DNA from 3 places in the Streptomyces sp. NPDC058637 genome. Region 1 is predicted to be linked to each of the others. Evidence: riboswitches for the same ligand, from Rfam matches in the RefSeq annotation. Region 1 holds a riboswitch; each other region holds the start of a gene.

Region 1 (7,462 bases):
GCTTGACCTGCTCCCAGCCCTCCCGGGCCTTCTCCTCGTTGTCGGAGTTGTCGCCGTGGATGCCCCGCTGGACCCAGGACCAGCCCTCGCCCATCTTGTGCCAGTCGACGCTGCCGCCCTCACCGCTCGCCCCGAGCACCCTCAGCGCGTTCTCCTCGCCGACCTTCCACTTCGCCGACTTCACGAACTGGAACACCCCGATCGGCCAGCCCTGGTTCCAGGCCCGCAGCGCGAGCCCGAAGGCGGCCGTCGACTTGCCCTTGCCGATGCCCGTGTGCACGAACAGAAGAGGACGATTACGCCGCTGACGTGTCGTCAGCCCGTCGTCCGGTACCGATACAGGCTGTCCCTGTGGCATTACGCGGCCCTCCCGGCTGCTTGAACGTCCTTGACCAGCCCGGCGATCGAATCGGCCCGCAGCTCGTCGAGCGTGACCGCGGTGCCCCCCAGATCCCGGGCGAGCTGTGCGGCGAGCCCGAGGCGCACGATCCCCGACTCGCAGTCCACGACGACGGACGCCGTGCCCTCGGCGGCGTGCAGCCGCCCCGCCCGCGCCGCGAGCGCCACCGGTTCGGGGCCACCCGTCGCCCGGCCGTCCGTCACCACGACGAGCAGCGGACGCCGCGACGGATCACGCAGCCGCTCCACGCGCAGCACGTCGTGCGCCCTCAGCAGCCCTGCGGCCAGCGGTGTACGCCCGCCCGTCGGCAACGACTCCAGCCGGGCCGCCGCCGCGTCCACCGACGACGTCGGCGGCAGCACGACCTCGGCGTCCTTGCCGCGGAACGTCACCAGCCCCACCTTGTCCCGCCGCTGGTAGGCATCCAGCAGCAGCGACATCACCGCGCCCTTCACCGCGCTCATCCGCTGCCGGGCCGCCATCGACCCCGAGGCGTCCACCACGAACAGCACCAGGTTTCCCTCGCGCCCCTCCCGCGTCGCCTGCCGCAGATCGTCACGCCGTACGACGAGCCCCCGCCCGGACCGCCCGCGCGCCCGCTGGTGCGGCGCCGCGGCCTGCACGGTGGCCGCCAGGTGCAGCTTCGTCAGGGCGCCCTCCGGCCGCCTGGCCCCGGTGGTCCGCCCGTGCTCCGTACGGGCCCGGGACCGTCGCCCGGCCGCACCCTCGCCGAGACCGGGCACGCTGAGCATCTTCGTACGGAACGGCTCCGAGGCGCGTACGGGCTGCTGCTCCCCGCCGTGCGACGGCGAGGGCCGCCCCTGCTCCGGGGCCTCGCCACCCTGCCCCGGACCGGAGTCACCGCTGCGGTCCGGGGCGTCGGGACCGGAGTCCTGCGGAGGCACCCCGCCACCGCCGCCGGGCCCGTCGGGATCGGGATCGGGCTCGCCGTCGCCCTCGCCCTCGTCGCCCGCCGCGTCCTTGAGCGTGTCGTCCAGCTTGTCCTCGTCCAGCCCCGGCGCGTCGAACGGATTGCGGCGGCGCCGGTGGGGGAGCGCGAGCAGGGCGGCCCGCCGCACGTCCTCGGCGGTGACCTCCTCACGCCCCGCCCACGCGGCCAGCGCGGTCGCGGTCCGGGCCATGACGATGTCGGCACGCATCCCGTCGACCTCGAACGCCGCGCACGTGGCCGCGATCTGCCGCAGCACACCGTCCCCGAGCACCACCCGGGGCAGCAGGACACGCGCGGCGGCGATCCGCTCCCGCAACGCGGCCTCCTCCGCGGCCCACCGGCCGGCGAACCCGGCGGGATCGTCGTCGTACGCGAGCCGCCGCCGCACGACCTCGACCCGCTGATCCGTGTCGCGGGAAGCCGCCACCTCGACGGTCAGCCCGAAGCGGTCCAGCAACTGCGGGCGCAGCTCCCCCTCTTCGGGGTTCATCGTCCCGACCAGCAGGAACCGCGCCGCATGCCGTACGGAGACGCCCTCGCGCTCGACGTACGAGGCACCCATGGCCGCGGCGTCCAGCAGCAGGTCCACCAGGTGGTCATGGAGCAGGTTGACCTCGTCCACGTACAGGATCCCGCGGTGCGCGTCGGCCAGGAGCCCCGGCTCGAACGCCTTCACGCCCTCCGAGAGGGCCCGCTCGATGTCGAGCGCGCCCACCAGCCGGTCCTCCGACGCGCCGACGGGCAGCTCCACGGTCCGCGCCGTCCGTGACACGCCGGTACCGGCCTCGTGCGGACCGTCGGGACACGCCGGATCGGGCCCGGCCGGGTCACACGAGAACCGGCACCCGGAGACCACGGACACCTCAGGCATCAGCGCGGCGAGGGCCCGCACGGCGGTGGACTTGGCGGTGCCCTTCTCACCCCGCACGAGCACCCCGCCGACGGCCGGACTGACGGCGTTGAGCAACAGCCCCAGCCGTAGATCGTCCTGTCCGACGATGGCGGTGAAGGGATACGGGGTACTCACAGTGCCTCCTCTGTCACGTGCACAACATCTCCAGCCACACCGGACGTCCGCTCCACGAACTCCGAACCACCCGGCTCCCGCTCCGCGGCCCGGGGCACGAGAACAAGCCCCTCCGGCGATCGAGGACCGGGGTCCGGGGCGGAGCCCCGATCACGGGAGGCCCCCCGGGGCGCCCCCGGCGGCACGAACGGCAACCCCCGCGGCGCCCCCTCGGAGATCAACCGCCACAACGCGTCCGTGTCCGCGTGCTCCTCGACCAGATCCCCCAGCCGATCCAGCTGCTCCTCCCGCAACGCCGCGAAACTCGTGTCCGGGGCGGCCACGAACCGCCGTCCCGCCGCCCGCGCCACCTCCTCCAGGAACCGCCGCCTAAACCCGTCGCTCTCCAGTGACCCGTGCCAGTGCGTCCCCCACACCGAGCCCACCCGGCACCCGTCCAGGAACGGCTCACCGCCGCGCACCTCGGCGACCCCGTGATGGATCTCGTACCCCTCCACGGGCTCCCCGAGCGCCGAGCCGACCGGCCGGCCCAGCACCTTCTCCCGGCCGAAACGGACCCGCACCGGCAGCAGTCCGAGCCCGTCGACCAGCCCCGCCCGCGACTCCACCTCGTCCTCGATCGACTCACCCAGCACCTGGAACCCGCCGCAGATGCCCAGCACCGGACGCCCCTCGGCGGCCCGCCGCGCCAGCGCGCCGGCCAGCCCCCGCTCACGCAGCCACGCGAGCGCCTTCACCGTGCCGCGCGTACCGGGCACGATCACCAGGTCCGCGTCCGCCAGCTCCTCGGCCCGGTCCACGAACCGCACCACCACACCCGGCTCGGCCGCCAGCGCGTCCACATCGGTGAAGTTCGACATCAGCGGCACGGCACACACCGCGACCCGCAGGACGTCCTCCCCGTGCGGCGGGGCGACGACCGACTCCCGGACGGCGCCGCGCATCGACACGCGCAGCCCGTCCTCCTCGTCGATGCCCAGACCGTGGGCGAACGGCAGCACCCCGTACGTCCGCCGGCCCGTGAGCTCGTACAGCATGTCCAGGCCGGGCTCCAGCAGCGAGACGTCACCCCGGAACTTGTTCACGAGGTACCCCGCGACCAGCTCCTGGTCCTCGGCGGCCAGCAGCGCCGTCGTACCGAAGAACGAGGCGAACACACCGCCCCGGTCGATGTCCCCGACGACCAGCACCGGGAAGCGCGCGGCCCGCGCGACACCCATGTTCACGATGTCCGTACGCCGCAGATTGATCTCGGCCGGACTGCCGGCCCCCTCGCAGATCACGGCGTCATACGTGCCCCGGAGCTGCTCCAGACAGTCCACGACCGTCCCGAACAGGGCTTCCTGGCGCCCCCCGTGATAGCCGCGCGCACTCATCTCACCGACCGGCCTCCCCATCAGGACCACCTGACTGGAACGGTCGCCGCCGGGCTTCAGCAGCACCGGATTCATCAGCGCGGTCGGCTCCACCCGGGCGGCCTGCGCCTGCATCGCCTGGGCGCGGCCGATCTCGGCACCCTCACGGGTGACGAAGGAGTTCAGCGACATGTTCTGGGCCTTGAACGGCGCGACCTTCACCCCCCGGCGCACCAGCCACCGGCAGATCCCCGCCGTGACGACGCTCTTGCCCGCGTCCGAGGTGGTCCCCGCGACCAGCAGTCCGCCGCCCGGTCCTGCGCTCATGCCCGACCCCTCCGTCCCACGGCCAGCCGCCCGGCCACACACACGCCGAGGGCCAGCACACTCACGCGGCGCGACAGCCGCACCGCGCGTTCGATGTCCGCGACCCGCACGTCCCGGCCCGCCTCCCCGTTGAGCACGGGCCGGTGCTCGACCCGTCCGCCGTACGCGAGGGTCCCGCCGAGCCGTACACCGAGCGCACCGGCGAACGAGGCCTCGACCGGGCCCGCGTTGGGGCTCGGATGCTTCCCGGCGTCGGCCCGCCAGGCCCGTACGGCCGCGCGCGGCTTTCCCCCGGAGGCCGCCGCGAGCACGGCCGTGAGGCGCGCGCCGGGCCAGCCGGCGAGGTCGTCGAGCCGGGCGGAGGCCCAGCCGTAGCGCAGGTGGCGCGGCGACCTGTGACCGACCATGGCGTCCAGGGTGTTGACGGCCCGGAACCCGACCAGGCCGGGCACCCCGCCCAGCGCACCCCACACCAGGGCCCCCACGACGGCGTCGGAGGTGTTCTCGGCGACGGACTCCACCACCGCGCGGGCGATCTGCCGCCCGTCGAGGGAGTACGGGTCACGGCCGCACAGGTGCGGCAGCCGCTCCCGGGCCAGCTCGATGTCACCGGCGGCGAGAGCGCCGCCGATGGCGCGGGCCTCGCGGCCCAGCGACGTACCGCCGACGACGGACCAGGTGGCGGCGGCGGTCAGGGCCACGGCCGCGGCGGGACGGTTCCGTACGGCGCGGGCGGCCAGGGCGGCGGCGCCGGCGGCGCCCCCGGCGCAGACCAGCGCGTGCAGGGCGCCCCGGCCGCGGTCGTCGCGCCACAGCCGGTTCTCGACGCCTGCCGCGGCCCGCCCGAAGGCGGCGACGGGATGGCCCCGCCGGGGATCACCGAGCAGCAGGTCGCCGATCAGACCGGCGGCGGCGCCGTACGCGAAGATGCGGTCGGCTCGCACGGCTCAGCCGGCCGTCGCGCCTCGGAGGACCTTCGTCACGGGTGGCGCAACGGGTGATGCAGGGACCGACGCACGGCAGCCAGGCATGGCAGATGTCCTCACTCAGGGTCCGCGCCCTGGTTCGACGTGACCGGCGACGAGAGTCTCCTGGCTTCCGGATCCGCGGCTTCCCCGGCCTTCCGGCCCGCGATGGCGGGCCGTGACCTCCATGAGGGGGCTGCTCCCCGGTGACAGTGGCGGGACCGCGCCGGATTCGCACCGGCTTCCTCTCCTGTCGCCGTAAACGGCTCCGGCAGTCCACCACGCCCCGCGAACGCCCGTCAACCTGCCGTTGACCTGCGAGGCTTCAGTGTGCGCAGACGCACACCGGGCCGGACACACAGGTGTGTGTCCGGCCCGGTGCGACCACCTGCGGTGGTCAGGCGACGATCAGATAGATCCCGTACGCCACGGCCGCCACGCACAGCGCGAAGGAGGCGTACGCGCCGGAGCGCGTCATCACGGAGGAGGCGCCCCCCGCCGTCGGCGCCTTGGCGAGACCGATGATGCCGAGGGTGAAGAGGCCGACCAGTGCGACGGTGACCACGAGGCTGACGCCGAAGACGGAAGCGAGAGCTGCCCAGTCGATGTTCATGCGGATCTGTCCTTACACCGTGGCCGGTCGGGCCGGGTCGGCCGGGGTTCCGGCCGTCGGGGCCGGGGCCGGGATGGTGGTCTTGAGGTCCGGGACGCCGGAGCCGACGGGCGGCGGGCTGACGGCCGCGATGGCGGTGGTGACGACACCCGCGGGCTCGGCGTCGGTCGCGTTGACGTTGGTGTGGTCGACCGGCTTGCGGCGCGACAGCGTCCAGATGGCTCCGGAGCCCGCCACGAGGAGCACCGCGACGACGCCGACGCCCCACGGGCCCTGCTTCGTGAGGAACTCCGCGCCCGCGCCGATCAGACCGGCGGCCGGCAGGGTCAGGCCCCAGGCGACGAACATCCGGGTGGCGGTGGACCAGCGGACCACGCCGCCCTTGCGTCCGAGGCCCGCGCCCATCACGGCGCCGGAGCAGGACTGGGTGGTGGAGAGCGAGAAACCGAGGTGCGAGGAGGCCAGGATGACGGTGGCCGCACTGGTCTGGGCGGCGAAGCCCTGCGGCGGCCTGAGGTCGGTGAGGCCGCTGCCCATGGTGCGGATGATGCGCCAGCCGCCGAGGTAGGTGCCCATCGCGATGGCGATACCGGCGGAGGCGATGACCCAGACCGGCGGGTTGGAGCCGGGGGCGAGGACGCCGCCGGTGACCAGGGCCAGGGTGATGATGCCCATCGTCTTCTGCGCGTCGTTGGTGCCGTGGGCGAGGGAGACGAGACCGGCCGAGGCGATCTGGCCTGCCCGGTAGCCCTTGGCGGTCGACTTCAGCTGCGCCTCGTCGGTGATCTTCCGGTTGAGGCGGTACGTCAGCTTCGTGGCCAGCAGCGCGGCCAGACCGGCGACGAGAGGGGCGGCGATCGCGGGCAGCAGGACCTTGGTGACGACGGTCCCGCCGTTGATGGAGGACCAGCCGGCCGACATCACCGCGGCGCCGATGAGCCCGCCGAAGAGTGCGTGGGACGAGCTGGAGGGCAGGCCCACCAGCCAGGTCAGGAGATTCCACAGGATGGCGCCGACGAGCGCCGCGAAGATGACCTCGGTTCTGAGGCCGTTCTCGTTGATGATCCCGCCGGAGATCGTCTTGGCGACCTCCACCGACAGGAACGCGCCGACGAGGTTGAGAACGGCGGACATGGCCACCGCTGTCTTGGGCTTGAGGGCGCCGGTCGAGATGGTGGTCGCCATCGCGTTGGCGGTGTCGTGGAAACCGTTCGTGAAATCGAACACGAGAGCTGTCACGACCACAATCGCAAGCAGCAGCGTGATGTGTTCCATTTACCCAGGCAATCGTTCGACGTCAGTGGCTGTAGGAACGTAAGCAACCTGGATGAACGGAAGGTGAACTAGGCAGGGCGTTGTGGTGACCCCAAGCGCGTACGGGTATTCCGCTTGTGTGTGCGAGGAGTTGCCGGGACCCTTTGTGGCACTGCGGGTACCGGCCTCCGGCCGACCCCCGCGCGCCTGCCAACTGCCGGATTTGTCCCATTGAAGAGACGTCGGTCACGTCACCGGGACGGCCCCGGCGGAACGACCCGGCCGGCCTAGGATCACCGCATGAGCGACCAGGATCGGGACGCGATCGCACAGGCATGGGCCGGCGTCGTCGCCACGGCCCGCAGGACGGCCGCGGAGGGGCTGGTCGTCGGCACCTCGGGGAACGTCTCGGCACGGGTCGGCGGGACCGTCCTGGTCACCCCCACCGGGGTGCCCTACGACCGGCTGGGACCCGACGACGCCGTCGGCGTCGACCTCGAAGGGCGCCAGGTGCTCGGCGAGCTGGCGCCGACCAGCGAACTCCCCCTCCACCTGGCCGTCTACGGCAG
Region 2 (7,462 bases), on a different contig from region 1:
CCTGCGGCCGGCAGGCCCTGCTCGTTCTGGCCCACCTGCGTTGTGGCGACACCTATGCCCGACTCGCAGCAGGATTCCGCATCGGGATCGCTACCGCCCACCGATACATACGCGAGGCCGTCGACCTCCTGGCAGCCCTCGCGCCCACGCTCACCCAGGCCATGACGACGGTGCGCAAGAAGGCATACGTGATCCTCGACGGCACCGTGCTGCCCATCAACCGTATCGCCGCCGACCGCCCGTACTACTCGGGGAAGAAGAAGCACCACGGGGTGAACGTGCAGGTCCTCGCCGATCCAGCCGGACGCCTGATCTGGGCCTCGGACGCGCTACCCGGAGCCGTGCACGATCTGACCGCGGCCCGGACCCACGACATCGCCGCCGCTCTCGCCGCTGACGACATCAAGTGCTGGGCGGACAAGGCATACCAGGGCGCAGGTCCTGCTGTCCGCGTCCCGTTCCGGGGCAAGAATCCGCGCGGTTGGCGCCGACGTTACAACCGCGATCACGCCAAGATCCGCAGCCTCGGCGAACGCGCCATGGCCACCCTCAAATGCTGGCGGCTCCTGCAGAAACTCCGTTGCAGCACCACCCGGATCACCGCCGTCGTCCGCGCTGTCGTCGCACTCGAACTCGCCACCTGATCAAGATGGAAAAGGCTCAGTCTTCTTCGGGAGCACGCGCCGGCCGATCACGCAAATCTGCCAGGGCCCGCTACGGAGCAGATGCTCGCGGCAGCCGAGGAACGGATGGGGATCTCCCTGCATGGGGACCTGCGGACGTGGCTGTTGCAGAACAATCTGGATCTGCCGGAGGAAGACGTCGACGACGAAGTGGCATGTTGCGGCTTCGACGGGTTCCCCGACGAGGGAAGCTTCTTTCTGGGCATCCGGGCGATGGAGAGGCTCTACGCGAACCGCTCCATGCCCGGTGGATTCGACCCCGCGGACCAGCCGGACAATCCGTTCTGGCGTAACGAGTGGATCCCGTTCCTGTCGGACCAGGACGGCTGGATGGGAAAGTTCATCGATGTGCGGGACGGCCGCGTCGGCAGATGGTTCGTGGGTGAGGTCACGGTCACGGGCGAGTACGAATCGATGGCCCAGTATTTCGACTCCTTGGCGGAGACGCTGACGAGGATCGCCGATGGAAGCTCCCCGGTCTGTCGGTTCACCGAAGGTCGACTTGTCTGGTCGTGAGACGGTTCCCAACCGGATGACGGTCATTGTTAATCCGTCCTCACCCTGGAACGGCAATGAGATTCATCAGCGTTGACGTTCCAGCGTGAGGATGGCTGCGGCGATGACGGTCATCCGGTTGGGGCTGCAGCGGGCCCGGCGGAGGATCTGCCAGGACTTGAGTCGCGCGACGCTTCGTTCGACCGGTGCTCGTGCCGCTGACAGGGCTCGGTTGATTGTCTGTTGGGTTGTGGTGAGGTCCTGGCCGGGAAGCCGTCTGATGGGCGTGGTCACCCAGGGGCCGGCCCCGGCCCGTTGTGGGCCATGTGCGAGTACCCCTCGTTCGCTCAACTGCCACGAGTCAGGAAAAGCTCCAGCCCCAGGTACCCAGTCCGCTCATCACAGACAGCAGACCAGCCAGACCATGACGCGAATTCGCCTGACACCCCGTCAGCAAAGTCGGCATCGGGTCAGCATCGGGTCTACCGAAGCTGCTCGCGCACGACCACACCTCGGAATCCCGGGCACGTGCGGCGGAAGCTTCCGGAGAGGCGCTCGACCGATTCCGCTCATGAGCATGGAGCCGAGTTGCCGCGACAAGGGGCGCGCTTGGCGCGGGCCACATCGGCGCAGCTCAGCGCACCCTTCCCCGAGGTTTCAGCGCCACCGGCGGCAGGGCGGGAGCAGAGAGCCGGTCGCCGTCGTAGCCCTTCACTTCACCGAACCGGGGGCCCTCCATCCAGTCCAGCCTGGCCGCCTCGATCTCCTCATGGGACCGCCCGATGAAGTTCCACCACATGACGATCTCCTCCTCGAACGGCTCACCGCCGAGCAGCATCAGCCCCGCATCGGATGCGGCGCGCAACGGGAGCTCCGTGCGACCGCAGCCGAGGTAGAGCATCGAGCCCGGCAGCACCGGGACACCGTCGACCTCCGCCTCGCCGGACATCGAGAGCACGGCGTACTCGAAGTCGGGGTCGAGGGGCAGCCGGGCCTCGGCACCGCGCGTGAGGGCCAGGTCGGCTCCGACGATCGGGGTGTAGGCCGAACCGGGTGACGTGGCCCCGTCGAGTTCGCCGAGGATCACCGTGGCGGTGAGGCCCGGTGCCGAGACGGTCGGCAGGTCGGTGTGGTGCTGGAAGTGGGGTTCGACGTTCCTGTGGGCGTCCGGCAGGGCCACCCAGAGCTGGGCGCCGTGCAGAAACCGGGCGTGGGGTTTCGGGCTCTCCTCGGAGTGACTGATGGCCCTGCCGGATGTCATGAGGCCCAGCTCACGGGGGCGGATCGTCCGGAGGCTGCCCAGGCTGTCACGGTGCAGCACCTCACCGTCGTGCAGCCAGCTGACCGTCTGCAGACCCATGTGCGGGTGTGGGGGCACCTGCATCCCGGGCTCCTCCGCGATGTCGTCGGGGCCGTAGTGATCCACGAAAGCCCAGGCTCCGACCATCCGGCGCCCGAGATTGGGCAGCAGCCTGCGGACCTCCGTGGACTCGCCGAGCTGCACCCGGCGCGGGGTGAGGAGTTCACGTACCGGTTCGGCGACAACGAAACCCCGCCCTCCGCAGACGGAGGGTGTGGCCTGGCGATCGAGATTGCTCATGGTGCTCAACCTATTCCCGGGCGGACACGGAGCACCGGTCCCCACGCCGAAATTTTAGTGGAATGTTGAACTACTCTACTGTGTTGACGCATCTGCAAGCTTTTCGGCCGAGGAGGAGAAGTGGACGACACCTACTACGAATTCGGTACGCCCGCCGACCGCTGGGACCGGGCGCGGCTGTTCTTCGAGGCGAAGGAGTACGTGGCTGCGGCACGCATCCTCGGCGGGCTGGTCGAGGAGGTGCCGGAGCAGGTCGCCCCGCGCCTGCTGCTGGCGCGCGCCTACTACCACTCGGCGCGGCTGACGAAGGCCGAGGCGGAACTGCGTGAGGTGCTGGCGCTCGACCCCGTCGAGGACTACGCGCGGCTGATGCTCGGGCGCACCCTCGAACGCCAGGGCCGGGCCGCGGAGGCGGCCCCGCACCTGCGGATGGCCGCCGCCCTGACGGGCGACTTCGGACCGGACGCGGTGCGGTAGCGGAACGGGGCGGAGGGTCTGGACCCGGGCGGAGAGGCCGGGACCGGGCCCTCCTGCCCGGGACCAACGGGGCCGCGGTGGTCGGGGCTTCCTCGTCCTGCGGAGTGCCGAACCCGCCCACACAACGACGGAGCCCGCCGGATGTCTCCCCGGCGGGCTCGATCGTGAGGTCGGCAGGTGTGCGTGTCAGCTCACGGCACCCGCCGAGCGGGCAGCGACACGGTCGGCCGCCACCTCACCACCCGTACTCGGACGCGGCACCAGCAGCCGCTCCGTGAGGTGGCCGAACACGAGACCGAAGCTGACCCAGAGGGTCGTCTGGACCGCGAGTGTCGCCAGCCGGAACTCCCACAGCAGACTGGCGGGGAAGTCCGCGCCGACTTCGTTGAACGAGGGCAGGAAGGCGTACGCGAGCCCGATGAGAAAGACGTATGTTCCGGCCGCGGTGATCGTGGCGTTCCAGTTGCCCCACCGCGGTGCGAGCCGCCTGCCCGTGATGACGGCGGCCACCGCGAGCAGCACGCTGAGCGCGACCATCAGGAAGAACAGCCCGGTGCGTTGCCCGATGGTGTCCGGGTTCCCCACGGCCGGGGGGTTGGCCGGGTACTTCAGGAAGGGCACGACGTACACCGTCAGCAGGGCACCCCCTGCGATGAATGCTGCCGTGGCCCGCGGGCCGAAGGAGCCGATGCGGCCCAGGGCGTAGCAGAAGACGAGTGCGGCAATGCCGCCGACGGCCACGCCGAAGACCAGGACGCCGGTGGCGAGACCGCCGGTGGCCTGCATCGTGCGCGTGACCAGTTCCTCGCCGTGCTCGTGGGCGTGCGAGTGCGCCTGTGCCTCTTCCAGCGCGATGGCGGCGTCCACCCGCGACTCACCGAGGAAGTAGGCCACGGCAAGGGCGAGCGCGCCGGCCAGGAGGCCGGCCAGCATGCCGCGGATGAGCAGAGCTCTGACCGATACGGAGTTCATGAGACGTCCCTCTGGTTCCCGAAGTCTCAGTGGCAGGGGAAGCCGAGGAGGTGACGGCCGTCGTGGACCCACTCGTGCACGGCCTCGCCTGAGATGACCGCGGTGGCTCCCTGCTCGGCTCCGACGAAGTACAGCAGGACGAGCATGAGGATGCCGAAGAAGACGGCCCAGGGTGCGATGGCCTTCAGCGAGATGGGGGTGATGACCGGTGCGACGGTCGTGGGGGCGGCAGAATGTGCCATGGCAGAACCTCCTGTGGGAACACGCGTCCCTGTCGTGGTGCCTGAGACGAAGGTGCCGGGTCTGACTCCCCGCAGCGATGCGGGTACACAGTGGCGCGACCGTGCCGGATTCTCACCGGACTTCCGTTGCACCCTCGTCATGGGTGCCGCGACCATACCGCCTGCGGTTCGGCCACCGCCATGGTGCGACGGCCCCGACAACGGCCCGCAGGACGGGCCGTGTTCCCATAGGGCGCTCTCGCAGGAGGCTCCTGTTCAGGAAGGGGAGACAGAGGATGACGGTACGGGTGATGTTGATCTCACCGGCCATGAGCTCCGCGCTGCGGGGCGCCCGCTTCGAGGCCGACGCGCCCTTGGACGAGGCCGGTGCACGCAGCGCCACGGCCGCCGCTGCCGCCGGTGCGGTACCTGTCTCCGACCACCGGGCGCACGGCCCGTCCGTCCCCTGCCGACAGACCGCCGAGGCGCTCGGGCTCACCGGGACAGCCGGGCCTGCCGCGGCCGCCCGGCCCGAATCCGCCCTCCGCGACTGGGACATGGGGCGCTGGCGCGGTCGGCGGCTCTCCGAGGTGAGCGCCGCCGAGCCGGACGCGGTGACGGCCTGGCTGACCGACCCGTCGGCCGCTCCGCACGGTGGCGAGTCGCTGCTGGATCTGACGTCCCGGGTGGGCACGCTGCTGGATTCCCCGGCGTGGGGCTCGGGCCGACGGCTCGCGGTCGTCGAACCGGCGGTCGTGCGCGCCGCGATGGTCCACGCTCTGGGGCTGCCGATGGAGACCTTCTGGCGGCTCGATGTCGCCCCGCTGACCCTGACCGAGCTCAGCGGACGGTCCGGCCGCTGGAACCTGCGGTGCGGACGGCCGCTGGGCCGATAGCGGCCCGAAACCCATGGTGCCGAGCAACGTCCGGAGGGACCGGGCGACCGCGGTGACCTCAGCCATCAGGGAGCGCGACCGATCGTGGTGGCTTCAGCCGTGGGGAAGCGCGATCGCCGTGACCGCGATGCCGTTGTCGACCAGCCACTTCCCCTCGTACGACACCGGCATCCCCGGCGCCCGGCGCAGCAGCTCCGCGGTGAACGTGCCTTCGGTGGCGGTCTCGGAGCTCCGGTGGAACGTGATGTCGGCCTCGTCGAAGTCGAGTTCGATCCGGGTGATCGGGAACCACGTCTTGAACACGCTTTCCTTTGCGCTGAAGAGCAGCCGGTCCCAGTGCGGCATCGCGCTACCCGTCCCGGGTGTACGACCCGGCAGAACTCCCGGGGAGCCCCCTGGCAGCACCTCCGGGTAGATCCGCCGCCGCTCCGAGGGCAGCGACACCGCCTCCCACACGTCGGGCGGCAGCGGCTCGTTCGGCTCGGCGTCGATGCCGAGCGCACGGACGTCGGGCGCCCGGGCCAGCACCGCGGCACGGTAACCGTCGCAGTGCGTCATGCTGCCCACGATCCCCGCAGGCCACAGCGGTACGCCGCGGTGACCGCGCAGCACCGGCTGCGGCGGCAGCCCGAGGGTCGCCATGGCCCGTCTCGCACAGGCGCGTACGGCCGCGAACTCGTGCCTGCGCCGGTCCACGCTCGTGGCGACCAGCAGCGCCTCCTCCGGATAGAGGGTTCCGGCCGGAGCCTCCGTCTCGTACGTGTCCGCGCATGCCACGTACGCGGGAAGCAGCCGTTCGATCACGACGCGGCGCCCGCGTCCCCCGGGGAAGCCGGGGAAGTCGGGGAAGTCGGAGACCCGGGCATCCCAGGTGAACCGGGTGAACCGGATGCGGAGCGCGCGACGCCGGACGTCCCCGAAGGATCCGGGCCCGCCGGGGCACCCTCCCCCTCGTACGGGAGGATCTGCCGCAGCAGCCCGCGCGGGTGCCCGCGCTTGCGCCACTCCCGCGGGTAGCCGATCGAGACCTCCTCGAACCGCACACCGTCGTACCAGGTCGTACGGGGGATGTGCAGGTGCCCGTAGACGACGGCCGCGACATTGAAGCGGCGGTGCCAGTCGGCGGTGAGTTCCGTGCCGCACCACTGGGCGAATTCCGGGTACCACATGACCGACGTGGGTTCGCGCACCAGCGGCCAGTGGCCCGCGATCACGAGCGGGACCTCCGGGTCGTGCGCGGCCAGCCGCTCCTCGGTCAGCGCGACCCGCGCCCGGCACCAGTCGTCGCGGGTCGGGTACGGGTCCGGGTGCAGCAGGTATTCATCGGTGCAGACGACCCCCGCCTCGTGCGCCCGCGCCAGGGACTCCTCCTTGGTGGCCGTCCCCGGGACTCTGAACGTGTAGTCGTACAGCAGGAACACCGGGGCCACGGCCACAGGCCCGTCCGCTCCCCGCCACCGCGGGTACGGGTCCTCGGGGCTCGTCACACCCAGCTCCGCGCACACCCGGACGAGGTGGTCGTACCGTGCCCGGCCGCGCAGTTTCACCGGATCCCTGTCCACGGTCCACAGCTCGTGGTTGCCCGGCGTCCAGATCACGTGGGCGAACCGCCCGGCCAGCGTCTCAAGGGCCCGCTCGACCTCTTCGGCCTGTTCCGCCACATCACCCGCGACGATGAGCCAGTCCTCGTCGGACGAAGGGCGCAGCTGGTCGGCGATGGGGCGGTTGTCGGCGATCCCCACGTGGAGATCGCTCACTGCGAGGAGCCGGCCCTGCCCCTTCGGCGGGTGCGGGACGGGGCCGCTGGGTGAACTCATTGTTCGAATTTACCTTCTTGCCGGTCCTGTTGGGGTGACCATCGTGCAGCGACTCGCGCGGCCGTACGTGTCCGGAAGTCCGGCGGATCCCGAGGACCAGGGCGCCGGTGGAACTCAGCGGCCTCGGCCGGCGTCCCCCACCGCGACGAGGAGAGACGATCCGCGCTCCGTTCGCGGGGCGCGTGCGACGGAGGGGGCGATGCGCGCGGCTACGCCGGTGTGCTGGTGGGCCAGCTGGTCTCTGGCACGGTCCGGCGGCGGTGACGGCGCCAGCCGTGGGGGGCAGGTGACGTGGTACCGG
Region 3 (7,462 bases), on a different contig from region 1:
GCGAGGACCACGGGATCCGCCTCTTCCTCGTGCCGCTCACCGACGACGTACGGGCTCTGCCCGGGGTACGCGTACGGCGCCTGCCCGCCAGGATGGGCAGCCCCGTGGACCACTGCCTGACCGCGTTCGACCAGCTGTTCGTGGAGCGGGCCGCGTTGCTGGGAGCGCGGGAGGGAAGCGGCGGGCAGGGGGACTTCAGCAGCACGCGGGACGATCGCCGGCGACGCTTCCTGACCTCCATCGGCCGGGTCGTTCCCGGCCGGATCTCCATGAGCGCCTGCGCCGCGGGCTCGGCCAGGGCCACGCTCGCCGTCGCCGTCCGCTACGGCGGGCACCGGATGATCTCCGGCGCCCGGGGCACCCGCACCGTCCCCGTCAACGCCCACCGGACCCACCACGGGCCGCTCGCCTCGGCCATGGCGACGGTGTTCGCCATGAGTCTTCTGCACCGCCGGGCGCTGGACCGGTGGGAGGTCTGCACCGAGGAGGACCGGGCGGCGGCGGAGCGGCTCGTGGCCGTCGCCAAGGCCTGGATCACCTGGCAGGCACGCGCCGTCATCGTCCAGTGCCGTGAACGCTGCGGTGCGCAGGCGCTGCTGGAGAACAACGGCATGGCCGAGCTCGTCACCGGCGTGGAGGGCGCCATCACCGCGGAGGGCGACAACGTCGCCCTGTACAGCAAGGCGGCCGCGGACCTCCTCTTCCCGGCCGGCCCCGACCGGTGGGACACGCCGCTCGACCGCACCCCCGGTGAGCTGACCGATCCGTACTTCCTCGGCAGGCTCCTCGCGGCCGTCGAGGAGATCTGGTTCGGCCGGGCCAGGGAGCGGGTGCTCTCGGCGACCCACGACGACAGGCTCGCACGGTGGAACGCGGGCTCCGGGCCCGCCCTGCGCGGAGTCGAGGCCCACGCATACCGGCAGGCCGCCGAAGCCTTCGCGCAGGCCCGCGCCGCGCTGCCCGGAGGGGCCGCGCGGGAGCGGCTGACGGAGCTGGAGCGGCTGTTCGCCCTCGAATGGGTGGCCCGCAACAGCGGCGACCTGCTGGCCGCGGGTCTCCTGAGCGCCGATCAGGTCGACCAGTTGCCCGACGCCACCGAGGAGCTGATCGCGGCCGTCGCCGCGCACGCCCCCGAACTGGCCGAATCCTTCGCGCTGCCCGCCGAACTGCTCGCGGACTGGCCGATCGCGGGACCCGACTACGCCGACGCGTACGACGACCCCGACGGGCCCTGGCAGGCCGGGGCGGCGCTCGCGTCGGCGGGCACGGTGTGAGCGCCGCACGAGCGGTTCACGGACGCCCCGGCACCATGGTCCCGGGCCGCCGGAGCGTGCGCGAGGCCGTGGAGATCCTCGGCTTGCGGGCCGTTCTGCCGGCGTACTGGGGCACCATCTCCCTGCTCGCCCGGCGTACGAAACCCCAGGCCGGTGGCGGCGAATCGGTTCGTCGCACACGCTGACGGCACGACGGGCGGCCGGTCCACGCGGGAGGTGCGCGGGGGTGTGCGGCGGACGCCCGCGCACCCCTTCCCGGCGCGTGCGGGCCGCCCGATCGCTGCGTGATAGCTTGCAGACGCCAGTCGCACTCCACGTGGAGTCAGGGAATCCGGTGAGAATCCGGAGCTGACGCGCAGCGGTGAGGGGGACGGGCGGGGCCACAGCCACTGGGACACCCTCGGGTGCCCCGGGAAGGCGTCCCGTCCGGACGAACCCGAGTCCGAAAACCTGCTGGCACCCCGCTTCCGTACCGGGAGCGGTATTCCGTACGGGCTTCGCGCAAGAGCCCAGAGACGCAGAGGGATTCCGTGCCGTCCATACCCAGAGCCGTACGCCGAACCGCCCTGCTCGCCGCGGGACTTGTCCTGACAGGTGCCTGCGGAGGCGGGAACACGAGCCCGTCCGGAGAGGCCGCGGAGGACGGCGGCGCCGGATATCCGGTGACGCTGCGGAACTGCGGTCGCACGGTGACGGTCGAGGCCGCACCGAGCCGCGCGGTCTCCCTGAACCAGGGATCGACCGAGATCCTGTTCTCCCTGGGCCTCGCCGACCGGCTCGTGGGCACCGCGACCTGGACCGACCCGGTGATGAAGGGTCTGGAGGAGGCCGACGCCGCGGTACCCCGCATCGCGGAGAACAACCCCTCGTCGGAGAAGGTCCTCGACAAGGAACCCGACTTCGTCAGCGCCTCGTTCGAATCGACACTCGGCAAGGGCGGTGTCGCGCCCCGCGAGCAGTTCGAGAAGCTCGGTGTGCCGACCTACCTCTCGCCGACCGACTGCACGGCCAAGGACAACACCGGCAGCAGCGACGGCTCCCGTACGAAGCCGCTCACCATGGACAGCGTCTACGGCGAAGTCCACGACCTGGCCAAGGTGTTCGGCGTACAGGAGCGGGGCGACGCGCTCGTCGCCGGTCTCCGGAAGCGGATCGGGACGGCCACCGCGGGCATCGACGCCTCCGGCACCACCCTGCTCTACTGGTTCGCCAACTCCGAGGCCCCCTACCTGGCCGGCTGCTGCGGAGCGCCCGGGATCATCACCGCGGAACTGGGCGCGAGGAACGTCTTCGACGACACCCGCGAGGAATGGCCCCAGATCAACTGGGAGACCGTCGCCGACCGGAACCCCGACGTCCTCGTCATCGGCGACCTGACGCGCAGGTCGCAGACCGCCGAGAGCGCCGAGAAGAAGATCGAGTTCCTGGAGACCAACCCCGCCACGAAGAACATGGACGCGGTCCGCAACAAGCGTTACGTCCTCCTCAGCGGTCAGGCGATGAACCCGACGATCCGCACCGTCGAGGGCGTGGAGGCGGTCGCCGCCGGGCTGCGCTCCTTCGGGCTCGCCGGGTGACGGTCACCCAGGGAGCGACCGTCACCGAACAGGACCCGGGCGGGCTTCCGGACAGGGCGCCCGTCCGCGTCCTGCGCGACGGACTGCTCTGGAGCGGCGGCGTCGCCCTGCTGCTCCTGTCCGTCGCGGTCGCCGTCACGATCGGGCCCGCCCGCATCTCCGTCCCCGACGTGGGGTCGGCGGTGGCCTCCCACCTCGGCCTCGGCGACACCCGGCTCACACCCATCCGGGACGGCATCATCTGGAACCTGCGCATGCCCCGCACCCTGCTCGCCGCGGTGTGCGGGGCGGGGCTCGCCGTGTGCGGAACGGTGATGCAGTCGCTGCTGCGCAACCCGCTCGCCGACCCGTTCGTCCTCGGCGTGTCCTCCGGGGCGTCCACCGGAGCGGTCGTCGTCGTCGTCCTCGGGGTCGGCGGCGGAGCGGTGTCGATCTCCACCGGGGCCTTCGTCGGTGCCCTGTGCTCGTTCGCCCTCGTGCTCCTGCTCAGCCACACCCTCGGCGGATCGACCGACCGGGTCGTGCTGTCCGGCGTCGCCGCCATGCAGCTGTTCTCCGCGCTCACCTCCTTCGTCGTGATGACGGCCGCCGACGCCGAACAGACCCGGGGCGTGCTGTTCTGGCTGCTGGGCTCCCTGAGCGGGGTCGGCTGGACCGATGTGTGGATGTGCTCCGCGGTGCTCGTCGTGACGCTGCTGATCTGCCTGGGACACGCCCGTACCCTCGACGCGTTCGCGTTCGGACAGGACGCGGCGGCGGCCCTGGGCATTCATGTCGCCCGCACCCGGATCGTGCTGCTCTGCACGACCGCGCTGCTCACCGCGGCGCTCGTCAGCTCGGCCGGAGCCATCGGTTTCGTCGGTCTCGTCCTGCCGCACGCCGCCCGCGCGCTGACCGGCTCGGGACACCGGCGGCTGCTGCCCGTCACCGCGCTCGCCGGGGCGGTGTTCCTGGTCTGGGTCGACACCCTGGCCCGGACCGTCCTGGACCCGCAGGAGGTGCCGGTCGGTGTGTTCACGGCCCTGATCGGCGTGCCCGCCTTCGTCCTGGTCCTGTACCGCACCCGGAGGAGCACATGACGGACACCGGTCTGCGGGCCGAGCGGGTGACCCGGGAAGCGGGCGGACGGATCGTCCTCGACGGGGTGAGCATCGCCCCGCCGCCCGGCGCCACGGTCGGGCTCCTGGGCCCGAACGGCTCGGGCAAGTCCACCCTGCTGCGGGTGATGGCAGGGGTCCTCACCCCGGGCGCGGGCGTCGTCACCCTCGACGGCCGGACACTCGCGGACACCGGCCGCCGCACGGTCGCCCGGCGTGTGGCCGTGGTCGACCAGCACTCCGTCACCCAGGTCGAGCTGAGCGTGCTGGACGTCATACGTCTCGGCCGCATCCCGCACCGGCGCGCCTGGTCCGCACCCGGTCCCGAGGACGAGGCCGCCGTGCGCGAGGCACTGGCGCGCACCGGACTGGCCGACCGTGCCGGGCAGTCCTGGCACACCCTGTCCGGGGGTGAGCGCCAGCGCGTCCAGATCGCCCGCGCCCTCGCGCAGCAGCCGCGCGAACTCCTGCTGGACGAGCCGACCAACCACCTGGACATCCAGCACCAGCTGGAGCTGCTGTCCCTGGTCGCCGAGCTGCCCGTCACCGCGGTGATCGCGCTGCACGACCTCAATCTGGCCGCCATGTTCTGCGACCGGGTCACCGTCATGAGGGAAGGCCGTGCGGTGGCCGCGGGAACACCCTCGGAGGTGATCACCGAGGAACTCATCGCCGAGGTCTACCGGGTACGGGCCGTCGTGACGCCGGACGGGCCGGACGGCAGGCCCTCGGTGCGCTTCCTGCCGGGCGCGGCCGGCCGCGCCCGCGGTACCGGGTGAGTCCGGCGGCACCCGAACGGGCGCGTCGGGCCGGCCGGGTCCGAGCCCGGACGCGAAGGGGCGGGCCCGCAGAACGTCCGGGTCCGCCCCTCGCTACTGCCGCGAGGCCTGTCGCCGCTGGGTGAGGGGGTCAGCGGCGACGACCCTGGCCGTATTCGCCGCCCGTGTCCTTCCCGCTGCCCATGTCCTTGCCGTCCGCGTAGTCGATCTTCTCCTTACGGATCTCGGCGGAGACTTCCTTCTGTTCGGTGACCTTGTTGGTTTCGAGACGGACCCGCTCCACCGGGACGGCCTCCTTGCGAACGGTGGCGCGTTCGGCGTGCAGGGTGACCTCGACGTCCTGCTCACCGATGTTCGTCGTACCGGTCGACTTCTCGCCCGGCCGCAGAGGTTCGCGCACCACGCGCACCTCCTCGTGGGACACGGGCACCGTCCGGGTGACGTGCTCGGTCACGACGTACTTGTGCAGATGTGCCTTCCCGCTCTCGTACTCCTCCGTACCGACGAGGAGCTGCTCCTCGGAACGGACCATCTCCTCCCGGCCCGCGGCACCCGCGGCGGACCGCTCGGCCCCGGCTCCGGCGAGCGGACGCGATGTGGAGGACGTCTCCGTGTCGCGGTGCCTGCCCATCCCGGCGCCCTTGGTGGCCGCGGCGCCCGGCGTACCGGCCGTCGTCGCCTTGCCGGTCCCGGAGGTGCGGGCCGTTCCCGCCGCCGCTCCGGCTCCCGCTCCTGCCCCGGCGGCGCCCATGGCTGCCGTTCCGGTTCCGGACGTGGTGCGTGCGTCGCCGCCCGCGCCCGCATGGCCCGCGGCCTTCCTGGTCAGGCCGTAGTGCCGGTAGAGCTCCTCCTCCTCGGCTACGGAGAGATGCGCGTCGGCGTCGACCCGTGGGGCGTCCTTGACGCGGTCCTTCGTGTGCGAGACGTGCAGGTCGGAGCCCACACGACGGGCTCCGGCAAGTGGTACGAAGCTCTCCTTCATGCCGAACATGCCGGTCTTGACCGTGATCCAGTCGGGCTTGCCGGTGTCGTCGTCGACGTACACCCGCCCCACACTGCCGACCTTCTCGCCGTCGCTGTCGTAGACAGTCAGACCGTCGAGTTCTCCGGAATCCGTGAAACCGTCAGCGGCTCCCATGGCCGATTCCTCCTCGCCCGGGCGCGTCCTGTGGGTGTGTCCATCAGGGGAGGCGCGTCCGGATTCCATCGCGCCTCACCCGGTTGGACGGTGCAACCTCCCGGCCCCGGCGGCGGACGGCCCAGGACACCCCGGGTGGGCGGTGGCCCCGCGCAACGCCTGTATCGGCCCGCTCGACGAATTACGCCATTCGGGTGAGACCACCCCCATGGGTGCGCCGGGAGTGCGGCCCCGCCGCGCACGTATGATCGACGCGCCGTCGCCGGCCGTCGGCCCGGCCCGCCAACGGGGGTGCACCATCGGATCCGTACGCGTCCGTCCGCCCGGACAGCGTGGCGAGCTGCTGGCCAGACAGGAGGAGGGCATCGGCCTCCACCACCTGGTCTGGCGGCTGGGGCCCGGCTGGCGGGTGTGCAGCAGCGCCGTACTCGGCGGCGGGCTCGGGCCGCGCGCCTGGATCCTCAACGCACAGGTGCCGGGCGGTTACCCCCGGCTCGACCCCGACCGTCACCTCGCCGGGATCGCCGCGGCCGAAGGCCTTCGCGGCCCCGGCGCCGGGCTGATGACGGCGGCGGACGTCACCGCGCACACCGTCGCCGAGGACGGCGGTGCGACCGCCACCGTCACCAGTGGCCTCGGCGTCCGCGGATGGGCCGCCGTACCGGCCGCGGGCACCGAGGAGCCGCTGCCCCCGGGCACCGTCAACATCGTCGTCACCGTCCCCGTGGCCCTATCCGACGCCGCTCTGGTCAACGCGGTCGCCACCGCCACCGAGGCGAAGGTCCAGGCCCTCGTGGAGGCCGGACTCGACTGCTCGGGCACCCCCACGGACGCGGTGTGCGTCGCCGCCCACGATCCCGGGGCCGGGACGGGGGAGCCGTTCGCCGGCCCGCGCTCGCTCTGGGGCGCACGACTCGCCAGAGCCGTGCACCGCGCCGTCCTCGACGGCGCGGTGCGGCAGTCCTGAGTCCCGCACGCCCGACGGAGGTTCCCGCCGGGCGGCGTCAGACGACCGTCACCGGGTGCCTGACCACCGCGTCGAAGAGGTAGCCCTGCGTGTTGTGGTCCGTCGTCACCGGCTGGGTGCGGCCCTTCCGGTCCGTCGCCCGCGCGAGCAGCACGGCCGGGCCCGGCTCCCGCGGCACCCAGTCGGCCGACCAGCGGACCCAGCTCCCGCCGCGCGGCTCGTCACGCAGCCGCGCGGGTCGCCACCGGGCGCCCCCGTCGGTGCTGACCTCGACCGAACGCACCGGTGCGCCGCCCGACCACGACCGGCCGGTCAGCACCTGCCCGCGACGGGCGGTGAACGTGGCCCCGGGTGCCAGCTCGAACGCGCTCTTGAGGGTCTGCCGCGACAGCGGCGCGCTGCCCTCCGCCGGATAGCCGGGACCGAACAGACGGTACAGGCCCGTGTTCCACGGGCTCAGCAGCGGCTCGGCGCTCACCTCGATGTCACCCACCCACTTGATGTTCGCGATGCCCACCCAGGACGGCACGATCAGCCGGACCGGATGCCCGTGGTCGGGCGGCAGGGGCTCACCGTTCATCTCGTAGGCGAGCAGGACGTCGTCCAGCGCCTTCGCCACCGGCAGCGGCC

The links. Region 1 has a riboswitch for cobalamin ahead of ACFWVP_RS30875 (cobalamin biosynthesis protein). Riboswitches for the same ligand answer to the same signal wherever they lie in the genome.
Region 2: linked by a shared signal. The riboswitch ahead of ACFWVP_RS02470 (CbtB-domain containing protein) and the one ahead of ACFWVP_RS30875 (cobalamin biosynthesis protein) in region 1 are both predicted to bind cobalamin.
Region 3: linked by a shared signal. The riboswitch ahead of ACFWVP_RS04120 (ABC transporter substrate-binding protein) and the one ahead of ACFWVP_RS30875 (cobalamin biosynthesis protein) in region 1 are both predicted to bind cobalamin.

The regions. Positions count from the first base shown of each region.
Region 1 covers NZ_JBHXRD010000042.1:3,967-11,428, forward strand. The annotation lists gene cobO (cob(I)yrinic acid a,c-diamide adenosyltransferase) at 1-358, opposite strand, end outside; gene ACFWVP_RS30865 (putative cobaltochelatase) at 358-2,379, opposite strand; gene ACFWVP_RS30870 (cobyric acid synthase) at 2,376-4,061, opposite strand; gene ACFWVP_RS30875 (cobalamin biosynthesis protein) at 4,058-5,005, opposite strand; cobalamin riboswitch at 5,146-5,275, opposite strand; gene ACFWVP_RS30880 (hypothetical protein) at 5,424-5,639, opposite strand; gene ACFWVP_RS30885 (anion permease) at 5,652-6,914, opposite strand; gene ACFWVP_RS30890 (class II aldolase/adducin family protein) at 7,194-7,462, shown strand, end outside.
Region 2 covers NZ_JBHXRD010000002.1:74,326-81,787, reverse strand. The annotation lists gene ACFWVP_RS02500 (transposase family protein) at 1-644, shown strand, start outside; gene ACFWVP_RS02495 (SMI1/KNR4 family protein) at 702-1,199, shown strand; partial or broken gene ACFWVP_RS02490 (transposase family protein) at 1,266-1,487, opposite strand; gene ACFWVP_RS02485 (pirin family protein) at 1,813-2,778, opposite strand; gene ACFWVP_RS02480 (tetratricopeptide repeat protein) at 2,899-3,255, shown strand; gene ACFWVP_RS02475 (CbtA family protein) at 3,442-4,227, opposite strand; gene ACFWVP_RS02470 (CbtB-domain containing protein) at 4,254-4,469, opposite strand; cobalamin riboswitch at 4,506-4,635, opposite strand; gene ACFWVP_RS02465 (histidine phosphatase family protein) at 4,745-5,344, shown strand; gene ACFWVP_RS02460 (4'-phosphopantetheinyl transferase) at 5,438-6,148, opposite strand; gene ACFWVP_RS02455 (metallophosphoesterase family protein) at 6,145-7,161, opposite strand.
Region 3 covers NZ_JBHXRD010000003.1:81,074-88,535, reverse strand. The annotation lists gene ACFWVP_RS04125 (acyl-CoA dehydrogenase) at 1-1,274, shown strand, start outside; cobalamin riboswitch at 1,560-1,747, shown strand; gene ACFWVP_RS04120 (ABC transporter substrate-binding protein) at 1,805-2,851, shown strand; gene ACFWVP_RS04115 (FecCD family ABC transporter permease) at 2,923-3,930, shown strand; gene ACFWVP_RS04110 (ABC transporter ATP-binding protein) at 3,927-4,727, shown strand; gene ACFWVP_RS04105 (PRC and DUF2382 domain-containing protein) at 4,858-5,865, opposite strand; gene ACFWVP_RS04100 (adenosylcobinamide amidohydrolase) at 6,110-6,832, shown strand; gene ACFWVP_RS04095 (sulfite oxidase) at 6,870-7,462, opposite strand, start outside.